Regions from separate parts of the Caballeronia sp. LZ024 genome, predicted to be linked through region 1. Evidence: riboswitches for the same ligand, from Rfam matches in the RefSeq annotation. Region 1 holds a riboswitch; the other holds the start of a gene.

Region 1 (10,714 bases):
GCTGCTCGCCGTCATCAACCCGAAGCTCGGCAAGTTCAACGTGACGGCGAAAGGCGGCCAGATCGCGAAAGACTATTTCGACTGGTCGATCTCGCGTCCTTACCTGTTCCTGCTGCTCTTGAACCTGATCGGCTTCGTCGCGGGCATCGCGCACATCTGGCTGTACTGGGACGTGCGAAGCGAAGTGCAGACGACCATCCTGAATCTGTGCTGGACCGTCTACAACATGCTGATCCTCGGCGCGAGCGTCGCGGCGGCGAGCGAGCGCCGCCAGGTCCGCACGACGCATCGCGTGCACATGCAGATGCCCGTGATGCTCAAGTTTTCGACCGGCCGCACGCTCGCGTGCGAAACGATCGACTACTCGGAAGGCGGCGTCGGCGTGAAGCTGCCGAGCGAGATCGAAGTGCCGATGCACGAACGCGTGACCGTCTCGCTCTTTCGCGGCGACGAGGAATACGCGTTTCCCGCGACGGTCGGTTTCACGGCGCCGGGGCGCGTCGGCCTGCGGTTTTCCACGCTCACGCGCGAACAGGAGTTCGAGTTCGTCAAGACGACCTTCGCGCGCGCGGATGCCTGGACCCAGTGGGGCGAGGGACGTCTCGCCGATACGCCCCTGCGCGGGTTGTCGCATGTGCTGCTGGTCGGCACGCGCGGCATCGCAGGATTGTTCGAACATCTGCACAGTGACCTTCGGACGTGGCTCAGCGCCAAGCGCCCCATCGATACCAAGAAGCTGAAAACGAAAGACTGAAAATGGGCAAGAGCATCTCGAAGTTGCGCGTGGATCACGAACCCGGCGAGCGCACGCCACGTTTCTGCGAAAGACCCCTCGGGCGCGTGCTGGCAATCTGGATGGCGTTGCAGACCGCGTTCGCGGCGCCGCTCGCGAGCGCGGCCACGGCGGCGAGCGCACCGAATGCGACCGACGCGACAGGCGTCGGCTCGGTGCCCGCGCCGAGTCCGGCCGTCGTGCTGAATCCGGCGACGGTCGCGCAGCCCGCGCTGGCGATGCCGGTGCCGGCGTTCTCGGGCAACCAGGGCAAGCCGCTCACCGTGCGCGTGCCGACCACCGCCGATCCGGGCACGCTCGTGCCGGGCGGGCGCCGTCAGACGCTCACGTTCGCCGATCTCGGCGCGCTCGATCCGCTGCAACTGCGCGGCACAGACGGCCAGAACGGCGTGCCGTTCTCCGTGCGCGGCGACGAAGTCGTGACGGCGGCGGTGCTGCATCTGATCTACAGCTATTCGCCGTCGCTGTTGCCGAACATCTCGCAGCTGAAGGTGCTGATCAACGGCGAAGTCGCGGCCACGCTGCCGGTGCCGCGCGATCAGGCGGGCACGCTCGTCGCGCGCGACGTCGCGATCGATCCGCGCTTCATCACCGAGTTCAACCACCTGAACGTGCAGTTGATCGGGCATTACACGCAGCAGTGCGAGGACCCGTCGAATTCGACGCTCTGGGCGACCGTCAGCAACGCCAGTTCGCTCGACCTGACCTATGCGTTTCTCGCGAGCAAGCCCGATCTCGCCGCGCTGCCCGCGCCGTTCTTCGACCGCCGCGACGTGCGCCGGCTCGAACTGCCGTTCGTGTTCGCGCAGAAGCCGACGAGCCAGACGCTCGAAGCGGCGGGCTCGGTGGCATCGTGGTTCGGTTCGCTCGCGGGTTATCGCGGCGCCGTGTTCCCCGCGCAGATCGACAACGCGCCGCTCTCCGGCAACGCCGTGATCTTCGCGACGTCCGATTCGCATCCGACGGGCGTCGAGATTCCGGCGGTCTCCGGGCCGACGATCGCCGTCGTGGACCGCCCGGCGCCCGCGCGCGGCCGGTTCCTGCTCGTGCTCGGCCGCAACGACACCGAGTTGAAGACCGCCGCGCGCGCGCTCGGCATGGGCCAGAACGCGCTGTCCGGCGCGAGCGCGACGATCACGCAATTGACCGACCTCCAGCCGCGCCGTCCATATGACGCGCCGAACTGGCTCGCGACCGACCGTCCGGTGCGTTTCGGCGAACTGGCGGAAGCCCGCGACCTGACCGCGACCGGCTACGACGCCGACGCCGTGCGCGTGAACCTGCGCGTGCCGCCCGACCTCTTCATGTGGCAGACCAAGGGCGTGCCGATCGACCTCGGTTATCGCTATACGGTGCGGCCCGCGCCGGACCGTTCGTCGCTCAACATCAGCGTGAACAACGGCTTCGTGCAGTCGCTGCGGATTCCGGCCGTGTCGGCGTCGACGTTCGATCTCGGCCAGTACTTCAGCCGCGTGATGCCGGACAAGACCGTCGCCGCGCGCCGCGAGATTTACGTGCCGCCGCTCCTGCTGACGCCGCGCGCGCAGTTGCGCCTGCACTTCTACTACGACATCCCGAAAACCGGCGAATGCACGGGGCGCGTGCTGGACAACGTCGTCGGCGCGATCGATCCGAATTCGACCATCGATCTCTCCGGTTTCCCGCACTACATGGCGCTGCCCGATCTGGCCGCGTTCGCGAATGGCGGCTTCCCGTTCACGCGTCTCGCGGATTTGTCGCAGACCGCCGTGATCCTGCCGAACGACGCCGGTTCCGCCGACTACAGCCTGTTCCTGCTCGAAATGGGCCGCATGGGCGCATCGACCGGTTATCCGGCGACGAACGTCGCGGTCGCGTCCGCCGATCAGGTCGACCAGTTCGCCGACAAGGATCTGCTGATCCTCGGCTCGCCGGGACGTCAGCCGCTTCTGCAACGCTGGTCGAAGTCGATGCCGTTCTCCGGCGACGGCGACGCGCGCACGTTCGAGCTGACCGATGTCGCGTACAAGGTCGTCGACTGGTGGCACGGACCGCACGGCGTCGAGCGCTCGCCCGCGCGCGCGGACCTCTCGCTCGTGAGTTCGAGCGGCGACGCGCTGATCACCGGCTTCGAATCGCCGCTGAAGAAAGGCCGGAGCGCGGTTGCGCTCATCAGCGCGGCGGGCCAGTCGGACGCCGATTTGAGCGCCGCGCTCCTCGACAACGACCTGCTGCCGGAAATCCAGGGCGCGATGGCGGTGATTCACGGCCGCTCGGTCACGGTGACGTCGAACGGCGAGGCGTACTACGTCGGCCATCTGTCGCCGATGCATTACATGCGCTGGGCGCTGTCGTCGCACCCGCTGTTGCTGGTGTTCTCCGGCCTGATCGCCGCGCTGATCATCGCCGCGCTGTTCTACCGTGCGTTGCGTGCGATCGCCGCGCGCCGCCTGAGGGACTGACATGCGGCATGCCCTCCGTCAGACGACCGTGGCGGCCGCGATGCTGCTCGCGGTCAGCGCGGCGAACGCCGCCGCGTGCAGCGCCGACTGGCCGGCGTACCGGACGTTCGTAGAACGCTTCGTTTCGTCCGACGGCCGCGTGATCGACTATTCGACGCCCGCGCAGCAGACCACGTCCGAAGGCCAGTCCTACGGGATGTTCTTCGCGCTCGTCGCCAATGACCGCGCGACCTTCGACCGCCTCGTCGACTGGACGCGCGCGAATCTCGCGGCGAATCGCTTCGATGCGCAGAACGTGCAGCTTCCGGCGTGGCAGTGGGGGAAGAAGCCCGACGGCTCGTTCGGCGTGCTCGATCCGAATTCGGCGTCGGACTCGGACCTCTGGATCGCCTACGATCTCCTGCAAGCCGGGCGGCTCTGGAAAGAGCCGGCCTACACGAAGCTCGGGCAGGCGCTCGCCGCGCAGATCGTGAAGCACGAAGTCGTCGATCTGGCCGGTCTCGGGCCGATGCTCTTGCCCGGTCCGCAAGGCTTTCGTACTGGCGACGTGACGCGCCTGAACCCGAGCTATCTGCCGCTTCCGGTGCTGCGCGCGCTCGCGCACGACGCGCCCGGCGGCCCGTGGACGCGCATCGCCGAGAACGCCTACAAGCTGGTGAAGACGACCGCGCCGCACGGCTACGCGCCCGACTGGGCGGCGTACAAGGACGGCCAGTTCGTCGTCGATCCGAAAAACGGCGATACCGGCAGCTACGACGCGATCCGCGTCTATCTGTGGGCGGGGCTCGCCGCGCCCGCCGATCCGCTCGCGAAGCCGTGGCTCGCCGCGCTGGGCGGCATGCGCCAGAGCATCGCGCAGACGGGCGTGCCGCCCGAGCGCGTCGCGGTCGCGACCGGCACGGCGAGCGGCGAAGGCCCGCTGTCGTATTGGGCCGCGCTCGCGCCGTACTTCAAGGCATTGAACGACGAACGCGGGCTCGGCCTTGCCCGCACCCATCTCGCCGCGTTCGACGCGCCCTCGCCGGGTGCCGGACGCGATCCTGTCTATTACGATCGTGTGCTGGGCTTGTTCGGCACGGGATTCATCGACGGCCGCTATCGTTTCGACGAAGCCGGCCGTCTCGTGCCAAGCTGGAGAAGCGCATGCTGATTCGCGCAAAAAGAAGCGCGCTCGCGCTCGGCATCGCGGCGGCATTCGCCGCCAGCGCGCCCGCCGTCGTGTTCGCGCAGGCCGCGGCCGATCCGCTCAACGTCCTGATCGACCAGGGCAAATACTGGCAAGCGCACAAGCGCGGCGACCTCGCCGAGCAGGCGTGGCAGAAAGTGCTGCGCATCGATCCGAAGCAGCCCGACGCCCTCTTCGGCATGGGCATGGTGCTCGCCGACCGCAAGGATGGCAGCGGCGCGCAGCAATATCTCGCGCGCCTGCGGGAAGCGGCGCCCAATTATCCGAACATCGACGAACTCGGCCGCCGGCTCGGCGAAACCAGTTCCCGCGACCAGACCGTGAACGACGCGCGCCGCCTCGCGCAGAGCGGCCAGAGCGCGTCGGCGGTGGAAGAGTACAAGCGCGCGATCGAAGGCAAGCCGTCGACGCCCGCGCTTCAGCTCGAGTACTACCAGGCGCTCGCGGCGACGCCGCAGGGCTGGGACGAGGCGCGTCGCGGGCTCGAACAGCTCGCGCGCCAGAATCCCGACGATCCGCGCTACACGCTCGCCTACGCGCAGCATCTGACGTACCGCGATTCGACCCGTCGCGACGGCATCGCGCGGCTCGCGCAATTGTCGAGCGACAGCACGGTCGGCGCGCAGGCGAAGAAAAGCTGGCGGCAGGCGTTGTTGTGGCTCGGCGCGCGGGCGTCGGATGCGCCGCTCTTCCAGGCGTATTTGCAGACCTCGCCCGACGACGCGGCCGTCAAAGCCCGCTTCGATTCGACGGTGCAGCAGGACAAGGCCGCCCGCGAGCGCGCGCAGGCCGACGCGGTCGTCGATGCGCGCGGACGCACTGTCGCCGAGGGCTTCACCGCGCTCGACCGCGGCGATCTCGTCACGGCGCGCGCGAAGTTTTCGTCGGTGCTGGCGTCGAATCCGAACGACGCCGATGCGCTCGGCGGCATGGGCGTCGCCTCGCTCAAGCAGGAAAAATTCGCGGAAGCGCGCACGTATCTCGAACGCGCGTCGCGGGCGGGCAACCCCGCGCGCTGGAAAGACGCGCTCACGAGCGCGACCTACTGGACCTACACGAGCGAAGCGATCGGCGCGCGCAGCAACGGCGACAACGCGAAGGCGAAGGCGCTGTTCGAACGCGCGATCGCGGTGAATCCGTCGGAGGTGACGGCGCAGACGCTGCTCGGCGAAACGCTGCTCGCCACGGGCGACGCGCGCGGCGCGGAAGCGGCGTACCGCATGGCATTGCGCCGTCAGGCCGACAATCCCGACGCGATCCGCGGACTCGTCGGCGCGCTCGCGGCGCAGGGTCGCGGCGACGAGGCGCTCGAATTCGCGAACCGGCTGAACGCCGAACAGCAGTCGAAGGCGGGCGGCATCAACAAGCTGCGCGGCGAAGCGCAAGCGGCGCAGGCGCGCGCGGCGGAAGCGCGCGGCGATCTCGGTCAGGCGCGCAGTCTGTTCGAAGACGCGCTCCTCAACAATCCCGACGATCCGTGGCTGCGCCTCGACCTCGCGCGCATCTACGTGCGCCAGGGCGCCGTCGCGAACGCGCGCAGCATGATGGACGGCCTGCTCGCGACGCATCCCGACATGACCGACGCGCTTTACGCGAGCGCGCTGTTGTCGGCGGAAACGCAGGACTGGTCGGCCGGACTCGCGCAACTCGACCGCATCGCGCCCGCGCAGCGCACCGCCGCGATGACGTCGCTTCAGCACCGGCTGTGGGTTCGGCAACAGGCCGACCTCGCGACGCGCCTCGCGCGCAACGGCCAGCGTCAGCAGGCGTTCGCGACGTTGCAGGCGGCCGAACCGGTCGCGTATGGATCGCCGGAACTGATCGGCGCGCTGGCTTCCGCCTATGTGACGGCGGGCGATCCGTCGCGCGCGCTCGCCCTCGTGCGCAGCGCGATGAGCGCCGCGCCGAACGATCCCGGTCTGCTGCTGCAATACGCGGGAATCTTGTCGGCGGCGCAGCAGGAGGCCGAACTCGGCTCCGTGATGCGCCGGCTCGTGGCGATGCCGCTCACGCCGCAGCAACGCACCGATTTCAACAATCTCAATCTCGGCATCGTCATCAAGCAGTGCGATGCCGTGCGGCTGCGCGGCGACCTCGCCGCCGCCTACGACGTGATCGCGCCGTGGCTCGCCGCGATGCCCGACAACGCCGATCTGCAGGCGGCGCTCGCGCGCCTCTACACCTCCGCCGGCGACGACGCGAGCGCGCTCAGGAGCTACCGCGCGGCGCTCGCTCGCCGTCCGGACGACCTCGGGCTGCAACTGGCGGCGATGTCGTCGGCGACGGCCACGAAGGATTATCGCTACGCGCAAACGCTCGCGAATCAGGCGCTCCAGGCCGCACCCGGCGATCCGGCGACGCTCGCCGCCGTCGGCCGGATGTATCGCGCCGAAGGCAAGCTCGATCTCGCGGCGCGGTATCTGCAACGCTCGCTCGTCGCGGCCAACACGCCGCTCGCGCCGACTGCGCGTGGCGCCGCCGGGGCGCCGTCGAACGTGCCGCGCGGCTGGGAAACCGCGATGCAGCGCGTCGGCGCGGCGCCCTTGCCCGGCACCAATCCGTTCGAAGGCAAGACGGCCGTCGATACGACGACGGCCGCGCCTTATTCCTCGGCCCCTTTCCAGCCGACTACTTCTCCGACTCAAGCCGTGCCGAACTATCTGCCGCCTTCCCAGCCCGCGCCTTATGTGGCGCCTTATGCGAATCCCGGCGCGCCGTCCGGTGCGACGCGTCCGGTCGCCGCGAGCGGCGGCTACGGTCCCGATACTGACGGCTCCGGACAATCGGGCGGGCCGGCTGCCGCCCCGCTGCAACCCTATCCGGGACAGGACGGGCAGGCGGTCTATGGCGCGCCGCAGTATCAGCAGGCGCCCGCGCAGGCGTATCAGCAGCAACCGGCGTATCCCGCGCAAAACGGTTACGTGAGCACGCCCTGGCCGATGTCGCCGGCAGCCCGCGACGCGCAGCCTTATGCCGCCGACGTCCCGTTGCCCGCCGCAGGCTCGAAGCGCTCGACGAGCAAAAGGCCGACGCCGGCGCGCGCGCCTCAATATGCGGCCGTGCCGACGTATCCGCAGGCGCCATATCCGCAGCAACCTTATCCGCAGCAACCTTATCCGCAGCAGCAGGCTTACGCCGCGCAGCCCTATGTGCCGCAGGCGCCGTATCCGCAACAGCCGCAGCCTTACCAGCCCTACGCGCAGCAGCAGTACATCCCGCAACCGCCGGCGGGCTACGCCCAGCCGTACAATCCGGCCCAGCCTCAAGCCCGTCAATCCGCAGGCGCGGCGGCGGCCAACGCGCAGATGCAGGGCGTCGCGGAAGAACTCGCGCAGATCGAGCGCGAGCAGGCGAGCACCGTGTCAGGCGGCATCGTGTTTCGCAATCGCAACGGCGAAGACGGACTGTCGAACCTGACCGACATCGAAGCGCCCATCGAAGGCCGCATCAAGGCGGGTAACGGCCACGTCGTCGTGCGCGTGACGCCCGTCACGCTCGACGCCGGCAACGCCGAAACCACTTCGCAGACGCTCGCGCGCTTCGGCTCCGGCCTCGGGCCCGTGACGGGCCTGGCGTCGGCCAACGCGCTCACCAACCCCTACGGCTCGCAGACAGCGACGGGCGTCGGCGTGTCGGTCGGCTACGAGAACCGCAACCTCAAGGGCGACGTCGGCTCGACGCCGCTCGGCTTCCGCGAGACGACCGTGGTCGGCGGCGTGCAGTACCAGAACGCAATCACCGACAAGGTGTCGTACTCGGTCGCGGTCGCGCGACGCGCGGTCACGGACAGCCTGCTCTCCTACGCCGGCGCGCGCGACAGCTTCGCGGGCCTCGAATGGGGCGGCGTGACGTCGAACGGCGTGCGCGGCGACCTCGGCTGGGACGACGGCACGAGCGGCGTCTACCTGAACGCGGCTTTCCAGTATCTCGACGGCAAGAACGTCGCGAGCAACAACGCGGTCAAGGGCGGCGGCGGCATCTATACGCGCCTCATCAAGGACGCGGACCAGACGCTGACCGTCGGCGCGAACACCACGCTGATGCATTACGACAAGAACCTGTCCTACTTCACCTACGGTCAGGGCGGCTATTTCAGCCCGCAGCAGTACGTGATCCTGAACTTTCCGGTCGAATATATGGGTCGCACCGGACTGTTCTCGTATGATCTGAAAGGATCGATCGGCGTGCAGCATTATCGGCAGGACAAGTCGGATTATTTCCCGACCAACGCCCGCTATCAGGCGGCCTACGCGAGCCTCGGATTCGCGCCCGATGCCGGCGCCGTCTATCCGGAGCAGAGCAAGACGGGCGTGTCCTACTCGCTCAACGCGACGGGCGAGTACCAGCTCGCGCCGCAGCTCGCGTTCGGCGCGACGGCGGCCTTCGGCAACGCGTATCAGTATCGCGAGTGGCTCGCGGCCGTGTATGTCCGCTACAGCTTCTCGAAGCAGTCGGGCATTGCGTCCTTCCCGCCGAATCCGCTCGTTTCGCCGTTCCTCTCGTTGTCCAACTGAGCGCGACCGCCGGGCGTTGCCCGGCGGTCGACGCCTGCACGCGCCGCCGCAAGGGCGGCGCGCTCACCCCATGTATCCAAGGTGCTCGGCGAGAATCAACGAGCCGATCGCGATCAGTATCACGCCCCCGCCGATTTCCGCCCGCTGCCCCACGACCGCGCCCAGAAAGCGCCCGACCATCACGCCGAGCGTGACCATCACCATCGTCGCGAGGCCGATGGTGGCGGCCGTCGAAAGGATGTTCACGTCGATGAACGCGAGGCCGGCGCCGACCACCATCGCGTCGATGCTGGTGGCGAAGCCCGTCAGCGCGAGCAGCCAGAACGAATGCCGGCTCGGTTTTTCGGATTGCGGCTCGGGCGTGCCGAACCCTGAACGGATCATCCGCAAGCCGAGCAGCGCGAGCAGTCCGAACGCGATCCAGTGATCCCATGAAGCGACATAGGGCGCGGCGGCCCGACCGAGCGCCCAGCCGATCAGCGGCGTGGCCGCCTCGATCAGGCCGAACACGAGACCCGTCCTGAGCGCCTCGCGCAGATGCGGCCGGTTGAGCGCCGCGCCTTTTCCGACGGCGGCAGCGAACGCATCCGTCGACATGGCGACGGCAAGCAGAAGCGTGGAGGCGATATTCATGTAGAAGGGTGCGCGCCGGGCGTGAACATGCGACATGCCCGCGCGCCCGGCTGGCCGCGCTGACATGTCGATGGTCTTGCCAACCTGAAAAGGCGCGACGGCTGCTCATGCCACGGTCGGTCCGACCAAGCGTGTTGACATGAGCGCTTCCGGAGACGGAAGCCGGCTACTCCCCAAAGACAGCCGAAAGCGTATCACAGAAAGGCATATGTAATAAATATGCTCATCCGATGGCTGCTTTCAGCAGGTTGATCCTTTTTTACATCATCTTGTTAATAATTATTACTCGTGTAATGATAACGATTCGCATTAACTATCGACAGCTTCCGTCAGCGAGTCCGGCGCGATGGCGGCTGCCTATCCATACCGGGCAGTTCGGCATCAGCCGCGGGCTGCGCCGTGACTGGACGGGCGGCGACTGACGTCGGTTGCGCCTGTCAGCAAAAAACTTTAAGTATCGGGGATTTACATGTTGAGGAAGACGCCGCTTGCCGCGGCCTTGATGACGATCGTCGCCGCGCCGCTTTACGCTCAGACCGCACCGCAAGCTGCACCGCAAACCGCGCAAACCCCGGCCGCCGCCGACACCGCCGCGCCCGCCGAAGGCGGCGCCCTGCCCGCCGTGCGCGTCATCGGCCAGGCCGACACGAGCGGCGACTTTCAGGCGGACACGTCGAGCGTCGGCGCCAAGGTGCCGACTGCGCTGCGCGACATTCCGCAGGCCGTGACCGTGGTGCCCAAGGCGCTGCTGCAATCGCAGGCGGTCACGTCGTTCAGCGATGCGCTGCGCAACGTCCCCGGCATCACGATCGGCGCGGCCGAAGGCGGGCAGATCGGCAACAACATCAACCTGCGCGGCTTCTCGGCGCGCACCGACATCTACCTCGACGGCTTTCGCGACCGCGGCCAGTACTATCGCGACACGTTCAACCTCGACTCGATCGACGTGCTGTACGGCCCGTCGTCGCTCTATTTCGGGCGCGGCTCCACGGGCGGCGTGATCAACCAGGTCAGCAAGCAGCCGAACCTCAAGCCCCGCGCCGACGTGTCGCTGATGGCCGGCACGCACGACCGCTATCGCGCGACCGTCGACGTGAACCAGCCGATCAACGATACGACCGCCGTGCGCGTCAACGCGTTCGGTCAG
Region 2 (10,714 bases), on a different contig from region 1:
GGCGCCGCAACCCGGAGATCCATGCGCGAATGAACGCCCTCGAACATCAACTCGACTACGTCTTTGCCGACACGCTGCCCGACGCCGGCGACGTCATGGAAGCCGCGCCCGGCGTGTTCTGGGTGCGCATGCCACTGCCGTTCGCGCTCGATCACATCAACCTCTGGCTGATCCGCGACGAAATCGACGGCGTGCGTGGCTGGACGGTCGTCGATTGCGGCATCTCGGACGAGACGATTCGCGCGAACTGGGAGCGCGTGTTCGAGTCGCATCTTGACGGCCTGCCGGTGCTGCGCGTGATCGTCACGCATTGCCATCCGGATCATCTCGGCCTTGCGGACTGGATCTGCCGTGGCGGCGACAAGACGCGCTGGAATGCACGCCTCTGGATTTCGCTCGGCGAATACGCGATGGGCCGCGTGATGGCGGCCGGCGACGGTTCCAACGCGGGCGGCGAGCGCGCGGCGCGGCACTTCTCGCGACACGGCCTCATCGACGAAGCATCGCTTGACGCACTGAGAAAGCGCGATAGCTATTACCCCACGCTTGTGCCTTCGATGCCGCCGCAATTCAGGCGCATGCGCGACGGCGACACGCTCACGATCGGCGGCCGCGCATGGGAAGTGGTCACGGGCTACGGCCATTCGCCCGAGCACAGCGCGCTCTTTTGCGCGGAGTCGAGCGTGCTGATTTCCGGCGACATGGTGCTGCCGCGCATCTCCACCAATGTCTCGGTGTTCGACATCGAACCGGAAGGCAATCCGCTCGCGCTGTATCTGGAGTCGCTCGGCCGCTACGAGACGATGCCCGCGGATACGCTCGTGCTGCCTTCGCACGGCAAGCCGTTTCGCGGGATGCATACCCGCATCGCGCAGCTACGCGATCATCACAAGGCGCGCCTGGCCGAGGTGCACGAGGCTTGCGCGACAAAGCCGCACAGTGCCGCGGATATCGTGCCGCTGATGTTCAAGCGCAAGCTCGACATTCATCAGATGACGTTCGCGCTCGGCGAGGCGCTCGCGCACCTGCATCTGCTGTGGCTGCAAGGGGAGTTGAAGCGGGAAGTCGGCGACGATGGCGTGATCCGCTTTTCCCGCGCATGACCACGCCATTCACCGTTACTTACTGAACCGAAACGCTCGTGAAGTTCTGCCGCCCGAACGGGCTCACGCTATAGCCGCTCACGTTGGCGCGCGTGAGCGCGGCGGCCGTCGGATACGCGAGCGGAATCCACAGCGCCTGGTCGTGGATGATCTTTTGCGCGTCGATATAAGCCTTGGTCCGCTTGGCGACATCGGGCGTCGCCTTGCCGTCTGCGATCAGCTTGTCGAGCTGCGGATCGCAGTAACGCGCGAAATTGATGCCCGACTTCACCGCGTTGCAGCTAAATAGCGGCGAGAGATAGTTGTCCGGGTCGCCGTTGTCGCCGGCCCAGCCCATGAAGAGCATGTCGTGCTGGCCCTGCTTGGCTTCCTTGATCAGCTCGCCCCACTCGATCACTTTCACCTGCGCCTTCACGCCGATCTTCGCGAGATCCGCCTGCAAGAGTTCGGCGCCGGCCTTCGGGTTCGGATTCAGCACGCTGCCGTTCGGACGCACCCAGATCGTCGTTTCGAAGCCGTTCGGGAATCCCGCTTCGGCGAGCAGCTTCTTCGCCTTGTCCGCCGAATAGGCATACGGACTGACCGCCTTGTCGTAGCTCCACGTGTTCGGCGGATACGGATTCACGGCGGCGGTCGCGGTGTTTTCGAAGACGGTCTTCAGGTACGTCGTGCGATCGAATGCTTCGTTGAGCGCCTGGCGCACCTTCGGATTGTCGAGCGGCTTCTTCTGCGTATTGAGCGCGACGAACGCCGTCATGAACGCGGGCGTCTCGCTCACTTTCAGCGCCTTGTCCTTCTTGGCGTCGAGCACGTCCTGCGGTTTCGGCGAGAGCGCGATCTGGCATTCGCCCGCCTTGATCTTTTGCGCGCGCACGGCTGCATCCGGCGTGATCGCATAGATCAGGCGGTCGATTTTCGGCTTCGCGCCCCAGTACGACGGATTGACGTCGTAGCGGATCACCGAGTCTTTCGTATAGCTCTTCAAGACGAACGGGCCGGTGCCGATCGGCTTCGCGTTCAGGTCGGCTTGACGGTTCGCCTTCTGCAATTGGTCGGCATATTCGGCCGAATAGATCGACGCGAAACCCATCGTGAGGATCGGCACGAAAGTCGCGTTGGGCTCGTTCAGTTCGAACTTGACAGTGCTGTCGTCGACCTTGGCGACCGACTTGATCAGCTTCACGAGCCCCATCGACTGCGCGTGCGGAAAGCCGCTCGCGCCGGCGACCTTGTGCCACGGATTGCTCTCGGAGAGCATGCGCTCGAACGTGAACACGACGTCGTCGGCGTCGAGCGTGCGGGTGGGCTTGAAATACTCGGTGTTCTGGAACTGCACGTTCGGTCGCAGATGGAACGTGTAGGTGAGGCCGTCGTCGCTCACGTCCCACTTTTGCGCGAGCGCGGGCGTCACCTTCTTCGCGGCTTCGTCGTAGGAGACGAGCGTATTGAAGATCACGTCCGCCGACGCGTTGGTCGTGACGAGCGAATTGAACTGCACGACGTCGAAGCCGTCGGGGCTCGATTCGGTGCAGACGGTAAGCGGCTTCGCCAGGGCGAGTGCCGGCATGGCGACGAGCGCGGCGGCCGCAAGCATATTGAAGCGCATGAGTGGGCGCATGAGTTCTCCCGAGACCTTGAAGGTCGATTGATCGTTACGTTCGTTATCGTTCGACGACGACGCGCGAAGCCGGATGCAAGCCGCGCGCCCGCGCCGGTAGATTATCGAACGCGACCTTTGGCGACAACGATCGGATCGCCATATTCATATGCCCGCCGCGAGACGCGCCTTGCCGAATCGTGGCGCGCGGGCTACACTTCTCCCCGTCTTTGGGGAGTAGCCTTCCTTCCGCCTTCGGAAGGAGAACGCGTCAACATCCTCGGCTTTTCAGCCGTGGCGCGTTCGACCGCGAGTTCATCCGTTCGGTTTGGCGAGACCATTGATGCATCGTGTCGTTCCTGGTCGGACGGCGTGCGATGCATCATGGTTCGCTGACGTCCGACCGTGGAATCATCGTGTCCCCAGAACTCATAAAACAATCCCCCGCACGCGCCGTCACCCGCGCGAATCTCTTCGTGTACGCCTCGTCGCGAGGTGCCGCATGACGACGCTTTTCATCGAACTCGCGCTGATGCTGGCCGTCATTCTCGTGGCGTCCGAACTCTTCACCAACGCGCTCGAACACCTCGGCGAGCGGCTCGGCATTTCCGAAGGCGTGACCGGCTCGCTCTTCGCCGCCGTCGGCACGGCCCTGCCCGAAACGACCGTGCCGATCATCGCGCTGCTCGGCGGCACCGCGAGCCGGGCGGTCAACGAGGAAATCGGCGTCGGCGCGATTCTCGGCGCGCCGCTCATGCTCGCGACGCTGTCCACCTGCCTGATGACGCTCGCGATCCTGAAGTCGCGCGGCATGCGCGGCGTCATTGCGCCGGAGCGCAGCGGCTTCACGCGCGATCTCAACTTCTTCCTGTGCGCCTTCGCCATCGCGGCGGGCGCGATGTTCGTGCCGCACCACGCCTGGCAGGTGCGGGCGCTCTTCGCGGCGAGTCTCGTCGGCGTGTACGTGGTGTATGTGATATCGACGTTCAGGGCGTCGGCGGGACTCGTCGAAAGCGGGCACGGCACCGAGGCGCCCGAACGGCTGTTCGTCTCGCGGCTCGGCCTGCCGACTTCGCTTGCGACGATTGTGCTGCAGTTCGCCATCGGCATCGCGCTTCTGGTCGGCGGCGCGAAGGGCTTCATTCACGGCGTGGAAGGCGTGTCGCAGGTGCTGGGCGTATCGGCGCTGCTGCTGTCGCTGATCATCATTCCGATCGCCACCGAACTGCCGGAGAAAGTGAACAGCATCCTCTGGGCGCGGCGCGGCAAGGACACGCTCGCGTTCGGCAACATCACCGGCGCGATGGTGTTCCAGGGCACGCTGCTGCCGGCCATCGGCATCATGCTGACGCCCTGGGAGCCACGCATCGAAGTGCTCACGGGCGTGCTGATCACGCTCGCCGCGGCGCTCTGGCTGCGTTTTAACGCGCGGCGCAATGGCGTGGTGTTGTGGGCGCTGCTCGGCAACGGCGTGCTGTACGGTGCGTATCTCACGCTGACGCTCGGGCGCTGAAAAAGCGGCCGCACAAATAAGAATGCCCGCCGAGGCGGGCATCAAGAGCGAAGCATTGCGCCGTGCATCGACGCGTCGTTCTTGTTGTTGTTATTCAGGTTATCGGCGCTCGCCGGAAAAACTTTAGAAGCGCGCTGCCTGCTGATAGCGGCTCGCGGCGCTCGCGCGCTCCATCGAACGCCGATGATTCGCGACGAGCGCTTCCTGCGCGATCGCGGCCGCCTGCGTCACCGCTTCGATGCTCGACTGGATCTTGCGGATCGTCGCGAGCGCGTCGGCGGGTTGATCGGCTTGCAGCGACATCAGGAGCGGCGCACGCGCTTCGGCAAGTTCCGCCGCGCGCGTCCATTCGCAGTCCGCCACGGCCGTTTCGATGTCCCCGGTCAAACCCCAGGCTCGCTGAATCAGTTCGTGCTGGCTCATTGCTCGTCTTCCCGGTTACTTGTTGGTTGCCATCGCGCCGGCGCTGTTGGTGCCGCCGAAGAGCTGCGTGAGATAGCTCGACTGGTTCGACATCTGCGACATCAGCGTGTTGAGCGCGGTGAACTGCGCGTTGTACGACGTCGTGAGCTGCGCGGTGTAGGCGGTCAGTTGCGTCTGCTGATCGGCGATGCTCTGCAGGTCGGCGTTGAGCGCGGTCGTGCGCGTATCGATGATGCCGCCCGTCTGCAGGAACGACGTCAGGCTGGTGTTCAACGTCGCGGCGACGCCGGTCGTCGAATTGAAGAGCGAGGCGACCGTGCCGGGGTTGCTCGTCAGCGCCGCCTTGAGCGCGTCTTCGTCGGTTTTCAGCGAACCGTCGGGCTGCAGCGTGATGCCGATCGAGGCGAGGTTGACCTGGTTCGCCCCCACGCCCACGCCCTTGCTGATCGTGCTCGACAGCGTGTTGCGGATCATGTTCATCATCGAGTCGCCGAGCAGCGCGCCGCCCTGCGAGCCCGCGCTTTGCGTCGAATCGAAAGCCGTCAGCGACGATGCCGTGCTGATGAAGTTGTTATAGGCCGTGACGAATCCGTCAATGGCGGTCTGCTGCCCGGTCGTGTCCTGCGCGACCGTGAGCGTCTGCGTGGTGCCGACCGCATCGGCGGTGAGCGTCAGCGAAACGCCCGTCAGCGCGCCCGTGACCGTGTTGGTCGAGCTCGTTGCGGCCGTGCCGGCGATCGTGAAATTGGCGTCCATGCCGGCCGTCGTTTGCGTCCAGTTCGACGAATTGACGGCGGTTTGCGCGGGCGTCGTGACGCCGTTCGAGGTCGTGGCGGCGGTGTAGGTGGTCGCGACGTTGAGATTGCTCAGGCCGTTGTCGGTGGTCGGCGTGACCGTCACGTTGATGCCGTTCGTCTGGCCCGTCGACGAGGAGCGCAGCACGAGGTGCGCGCCGTCCGTCCCGTTGACGATGGTGGCCGTGACGCCGGGGTTGCCCGTGCCCGAGTTGATCGCGGAAGCGATGCCCGCGAGCGTGTTGTTGGTCGAATCGATGTTGACCGACATGCTCTTGCCGCCGATCGACAGGTTCATCGTGCCCGTGCCGAGCTGCGCCGTGCTGCTGAACGCGCCCGAGGTGATCGATTGCGACGTGGCGATGTTGCTCACCGAAACGGCGTAGCTGCCCGCCACCGCGCCGGTGCTTGCCGTGCCCGTCAGGCCCTTGCCGCTGCCGGTCGCCGTGAAGGCGTTGAGCGTGGTGCCGTCGGCGAGCGAGCTGGCGGCGCTTTGCAAGAGCGACAGCACGGATTTCAGCGTGCCGACCGCGGTGAGTTGCGTGTTGTCCTTGGTTTGCTTCGAGGTGAGCGCGTCGGTCTGACCCGCCACCTTGGCATTGACGATCGCGGTAACGAGGGAGTTCACGTCCATCGACGAATTGGTCGAGCCGCTGATGATCGACTGGGCGGCCTGCTGGACTGCACTGTTCGGGTCGACTGTGGACGCCGACGTGGTTGCTACCGTGGACATGTATGACTCCGCTCCTGGCGTGTGCCTGATCGGTTGAGGAATGCCTGCTCAGAAATGACGATGTGATGCGTAAAACAGAAATGCCGATCGGGAGGCAAGCCTCCCGGTGTACTTCGGCCGGCGCGCGGTACGGCTCGCGCGCCGGTCATGGCCGTGACGATGCTTAGCCGAGGAGCTTCAGGACCTGCTGGGGCATCGAGTTCGCTTGCGCCAGAACCGAGATGCCTGCCTGTTGCAGCACTTGCGCCTTGCTCAGGTTCGCGGTTTCCTGCGCGAAGTTCGCGTCGGTGATCTGCGATTGAGCGGACGACAGGTTGGTGGCCTGCGCGGTCTGCGTGGCGGCTACCGAACTGAAGCGGTTCTGCACGGCGCCGAGCTGTGCCTGCAATGCGTTGACCGAGTTGAGCGCGTTGTCGACCGCTTCGATCGCGGACGATGCACCGTCGGTGCCGCTGATGTCGATCTCCGACACTTGGGGCGGCTTGCTGTTCGCGTTCAGCGTCGCGAGTTCCGTCGTTTGTGCGGTCGTGGCCGACGGCACGTTGGTCGTGTTGAGCGAGATGCTGCCAGCGCTCGTCAGGTTGCCGAATACGTTCGACGAATTGAACGACTGGGTTGCCGAGGTCGTGCCGTCGCCGAGGGACTTGTTGTCCTGGTCGGTGAACGTGTAGCCGCCATTGCCGTCGGCGATCACGTTGATCGAGGTGATCGAAGCACCCGTCGTGACGTTGGCGCCCGAAGCGTTCAGCGACAGACCGTCGACCGTTCCGACGACCGTGCCCTTCTGCGGGTTGCTGCCGCCAAGCGACAGGGCCGAGACGTTTGCGCCCGTGCCGAGGTCGATCGTGATCGACTGGCCGACGTTCGCGCCGACCTGGAACGTCTTGCTGCCGGCGGTGCCGTCGAGCAGGTTCGTGCCGTTATACGTCGTTTGCGACGAGATGCGGTTGATTTCGCTGATACGCTGCGTCACTTCCTTTTGCAGCGAGGTCTTGTCGGCCGTCGAGAGCGAGCCGCTCGATGCTTGCACGGCGAGCTGGCGAATACGCTGCAGGTTGTCCGTGATCTGGCTGAGACCGCTCGATGCCGTCTGGACCATCGACACGCCGTCGTTGGCGTTCGACACGCCCTGGTTCAGGCCGTTGATCTGCGAGGTCATGCGCGAAGCGATGGCGAGGCCTGCTGCGTCGTCGGCTGCGCTGTTGATGCGCTTGCCCGACGAAAGGCGCGTGATCGCCGACGACAGGGCGCTCTGCGTGCCATTCAGGTTTTGCTGGGCGACCAGCGAGTTGATGTTGCTGTTAATACCGATCATGTTAGTTCTCCAATGAGGCCGGGCAGGTGTTTCGTCTGTTGACAAAGCCGTTTGTGGCGGAAGCGTCCGTCGTTTTGTCTGGCCGCTTGTTTAGGTTTTCGGCCCGCCTTTGGCAAACTTTAGGCATCTCGTTGCATTTGCCTGTGGAATGTCAAAGAAGCCTTATGCCGCGCGGCTTCCGAGGGGGCAAACGTTTGTCGCCGCCCACCCGGATCGCACGCCGGACAGCCCGAACCGGACCGCGGCGGACGGTTTTGCCGACGCCTCAGGCGTCGAACGTGGCGGGTGCTTCGCCTGCGCACCAGCGCTGCCACATCGTGCGCACCGCGCGCGAAAAACCCGCGGCCACCGTGTCCGCCGCGAACGACGGCGACTGCATGCAACGCTTGCGCATGCCGTCGCGAATCTCCGCGAGCCCCTGTATATCGGCAGCGCGCGCCAGACCCTTAGCCACGAAGTCGGCGCTGTCCTTCGCGACGAAGTCGTCGAGCCCCGCATGGGAGAGCGCCGAGATGCTGCCGCGGCTCGCGATCAGGTCGCCCGGGACGGTAAGCGTCGGCACGCCCATCCACATGGCCTGCAGCGTGGTCACGCCGCCGGCGTAGGGGAACGTGTCGAGCGCGATGTCGACGTCGAGGTGATGGGCGAGATACCTTTCCAGTTGCGCGCGATGGCGGAACTCGATGCGGCTCGCATCGACGCCTTCCTTGGCGAACCAGTCGGTGAGAATCGTGTGGCTGTTGTCGCGCGGCATGCCGGCGATCATCAGCCGGGCGTCCGGCAGCGCCCGCAGCAGTTCGGACCAGAGCGCGATGGTGCGCGGACGCAGCTTGTTGAAGCGGTTGAAGCTGCCGAACGTGAGGTAACCGTTGGAAAGCGCGGGAAGCGCGTTGACGCGCGGCGCGGCTTCCGACGGCTGGAAGGCCGCGAACGCAGGCAGATAGGCGATCTTCTCGGTGAACTGGCCGTCGATCTGCTCGCGCGGCACATAGAAGCGATCGGCGATGTAGTAATCCATCGACGTCATGCCGGTCGTGCCGAGATAGCCCATCCAGGTCGCCTGGACGGGCGCCGGCTTGCGCGCGAACGTCAGGAGCCGGTTGTAGCCGGTATGGCCCGACAGGTCGATCAGCACGTCGATGCCGTCCGCGCGGATCTTGTCGGCGAGCGCGCCATCCGTGAGGCCGGAAATGTCGTGCCAGCGCTCGACGAGCAGACGCAGCCTATACGTGACTTCGTCGTTCACCGAGCGGTTGTAGTAGGCGTGCACGGACACGCTCGGATCGTTCGCCAGATGGCGGAACACCGGCTCCATGAAGACGGCGACGGGGTGCTTGTTGAAGTCGCCGGACACGAAACCGACGCGGATGCGGCGGTTCGGATCGATGGCGTTGCGATGCTTCTTCCAGGTGCGCAGAAGCGGCTTCTCGCATTGCTCGGCGAAGTACAGATGCTGCCGGAAAAGCGCTTTCGGATCGATGTCGTCCTTGTGCGTCAGGCAGAACAGCATGTTCTCGTGCGCGCTTTCGACGTTCGGCTTCAGTTCGATCGCGCGCCGGTGATGCGCCTCGGCCTCGTCGATGAGACCCTGGTCCAGCAGGATGACGCCGAGCGTGTCGTGAGCCTGCGCCGAGCGCGGATCGATGTCGATCGCACGGCGGCACGCCGCCTGCGCGTCGTCGAGACGCAGCGTGGAGCGCAGGGTCATGGCGAGGATGCGGTGCGCCTCGCCATAGTTCGGGTCCTGCGCGATCATCGTGCGGCACTCGGCTTCGGCTTCGAAGAACTTGTCGCCCAGACGCAGGGCGTCCGCGAGGATGCGGCGAGCGTCGATGAAATCGGGCCGCAGTTCCAGCAGACGGCGCAGCGCGGCGATGCCGCGTTTCAGATCCATCAGCTTGACGGAACCGACGCCCACGATCTCCCAGCCGAACGCGAACGCCGGATCGCGCGCGACGAGCGTGCGCGCGAGCGCGACGGCTTCCTCGATGCGTCCGGCGGAATAATGCGCGCGCAGCTGGCTGAGTTCCTGGGGCGTGGGCGACGTGCGGCCATCGGCTGTCGCGACGGCTTCGCGCTCCTGGGTCGCCTCGCGCAGGTCCGCGGCGAGCCGGTCGATCGCCGGGCCGTTCACGCCTTGCGTGCGCGCGAGGTCGAGCACGAGATTCGCCGCGGCGACCTGACCGCTGCGCGTCAGTACGTCGATATAGTTGGCCCAGTAGATGTGCTGCGTCGGGTCGGTGCCAATGGCGGTTTCGAAGAACGGCACCGACGCCGCGTACTGGCCGCGCTGCGCGGTCAGTATGCCCAGGTTGAAGTTGGCGTCGGCGTGCGCGGGCCGCGCGTCGAGTATCAGGCGATACAGCGATTCGGCCTCGTCGAGGTGCAAGGTCTGATGCCGCTCGATGGCGGCCTCGAGCACCTGCGCGAGGTCCCGATCGATCTCCTGTTCTTCGGTGCGCGTTCTGCGGGCAGACGGCTCGTTCGATCCGCTAAATTCGTTCGGTGCGTTCATGGTCTCGGCAATACAGGGATGTTGCGGAATTATCGGCGTGCGTCCCGGTAAGCGAAGCGCTGAACTGGACTGGAAAAGCGCCCCTGTTCGTACGATTCCCCCGGCCGCCCGGCCGTCGGCGCGCGCCAGCAGCCGCGGGCATTCGCGCGTATGCTTTTTCGTCCGTCCCATCGCTACCGGAGCCCTCATGCAAAAACGCACCATTGGAACCTCGGACCTGCAGGTCGCGCCGCTCGTCTTCGGCGGCAACGTGTTCGGCTGGACCGCCGACGAGCGCACATCGTTCTCGATCCTCGATGCCTTCGTCGACCACGGCCTGAATTTCGTCGATACCGCCGACGTCTACTCCGCCTGGGTCGACGGCCACACGGGCGGAGAGTCGGAGACGATCATCGGCAAGTGGTTCAGGCAAAGCGGCAAGCGCGACAAGATCGTGCTCGCGACCAAGGTCGGCATGTTGAGCACGCGGGCGGGGCTGTCGGCGGCGAACATCGCGGCGGCCGTCGACGAATCGCTGCGGCGCTTGCAAACGGATTACATCGATGTCTATTTTTCGCACCTCGACGACGACAAGACGCCGTTCGACGAGACGCTCGGCGCGTATCAGAAGCTGATCGACGCGGGCAAGGTGCGCGTGATCGGCGCGTCGAACTACTCGGGCGCGCGGCTGGAAGAGGCGTTGCAAGTCGCGAAGGACACGGGTTTGCCGGCGTACCAGGTG

The links. A riboswitch is a leader RNA that binds a small molecule or an ion and turns the genes downstream of it on or off. The one in region 1 is predicted to bind manganese.
Region 2: another riboswitch for manganese. It lies ahead of QCE48_RS00835 (sodium:calcium antiporter); the one in region 1 lies ahead of mntP (manganese efflux pump MntP).

What each region holds. Positions count from the first base shown of each region.
Region 1 covers NZ_JARUXL010000004.1:864,401-875,114, forward strand. The annotation lists gene bcsA (UDP-forming cellulose synthase catalytic subunit) at 1-754, shown strand, start outside; gene bcsB (cellulose biosynthesis cyclic di-GMP-binding regulatory protein BcsB) at 757-3,234, shown strand; gene bcsZ (cellulose synthase complex periplasmic endoglucanase BcsZ) at 3,275-4,384, shown strand; gene QCE48_RS26190 (cellulose synthase subunit BcsC-related outer membrane protein) at 4,378-8,934, shown strand; gene mntP (manganese efflux pump MntP) at 8,998-9,567, opposite strand; yybP-ykoY riboswitch at 9,583-9,754, opposite strand; gene QCE48_RS26200 (TonB-dependent siderophore receptor) at 10,037-10,714, shown strand, end outside.
Region 2 covers NZ_JARUXL010000001.1:178,729-189,442, forward strand. The annotation lists gene QCE48_RS00825 (MBL fold metallo-hydrolase) at 30-1,103, shown strand; gene QCE48_RS00830 (ABC transporter substrate-binding protein) at 1,123-2,709, opposite strand; yybP-ykoY riboswitch at 2,921-3,097, shown strand; gene QCE48_RS00835 (sodium:calcium antiporter) at 3,203-4,213, shown strand; gene QCE48_RS00840 (flagellar protein FliT) at 4,337-4,636, opposite strand; gene fliD (flagellar filament capping protein FliD) at 4,652-6,163, opposite strand; gene QCE48_RS00850 (flagellin) at 6,327-7,478, opposite strand; gene QCE48_RS00855 (tetratricopeptide repeat protein) at 7,744-9,993, opposite strand; gene QCE48_RS00860 (aldo/keto reductase) at 10,181-10,714, shown strand, end outside.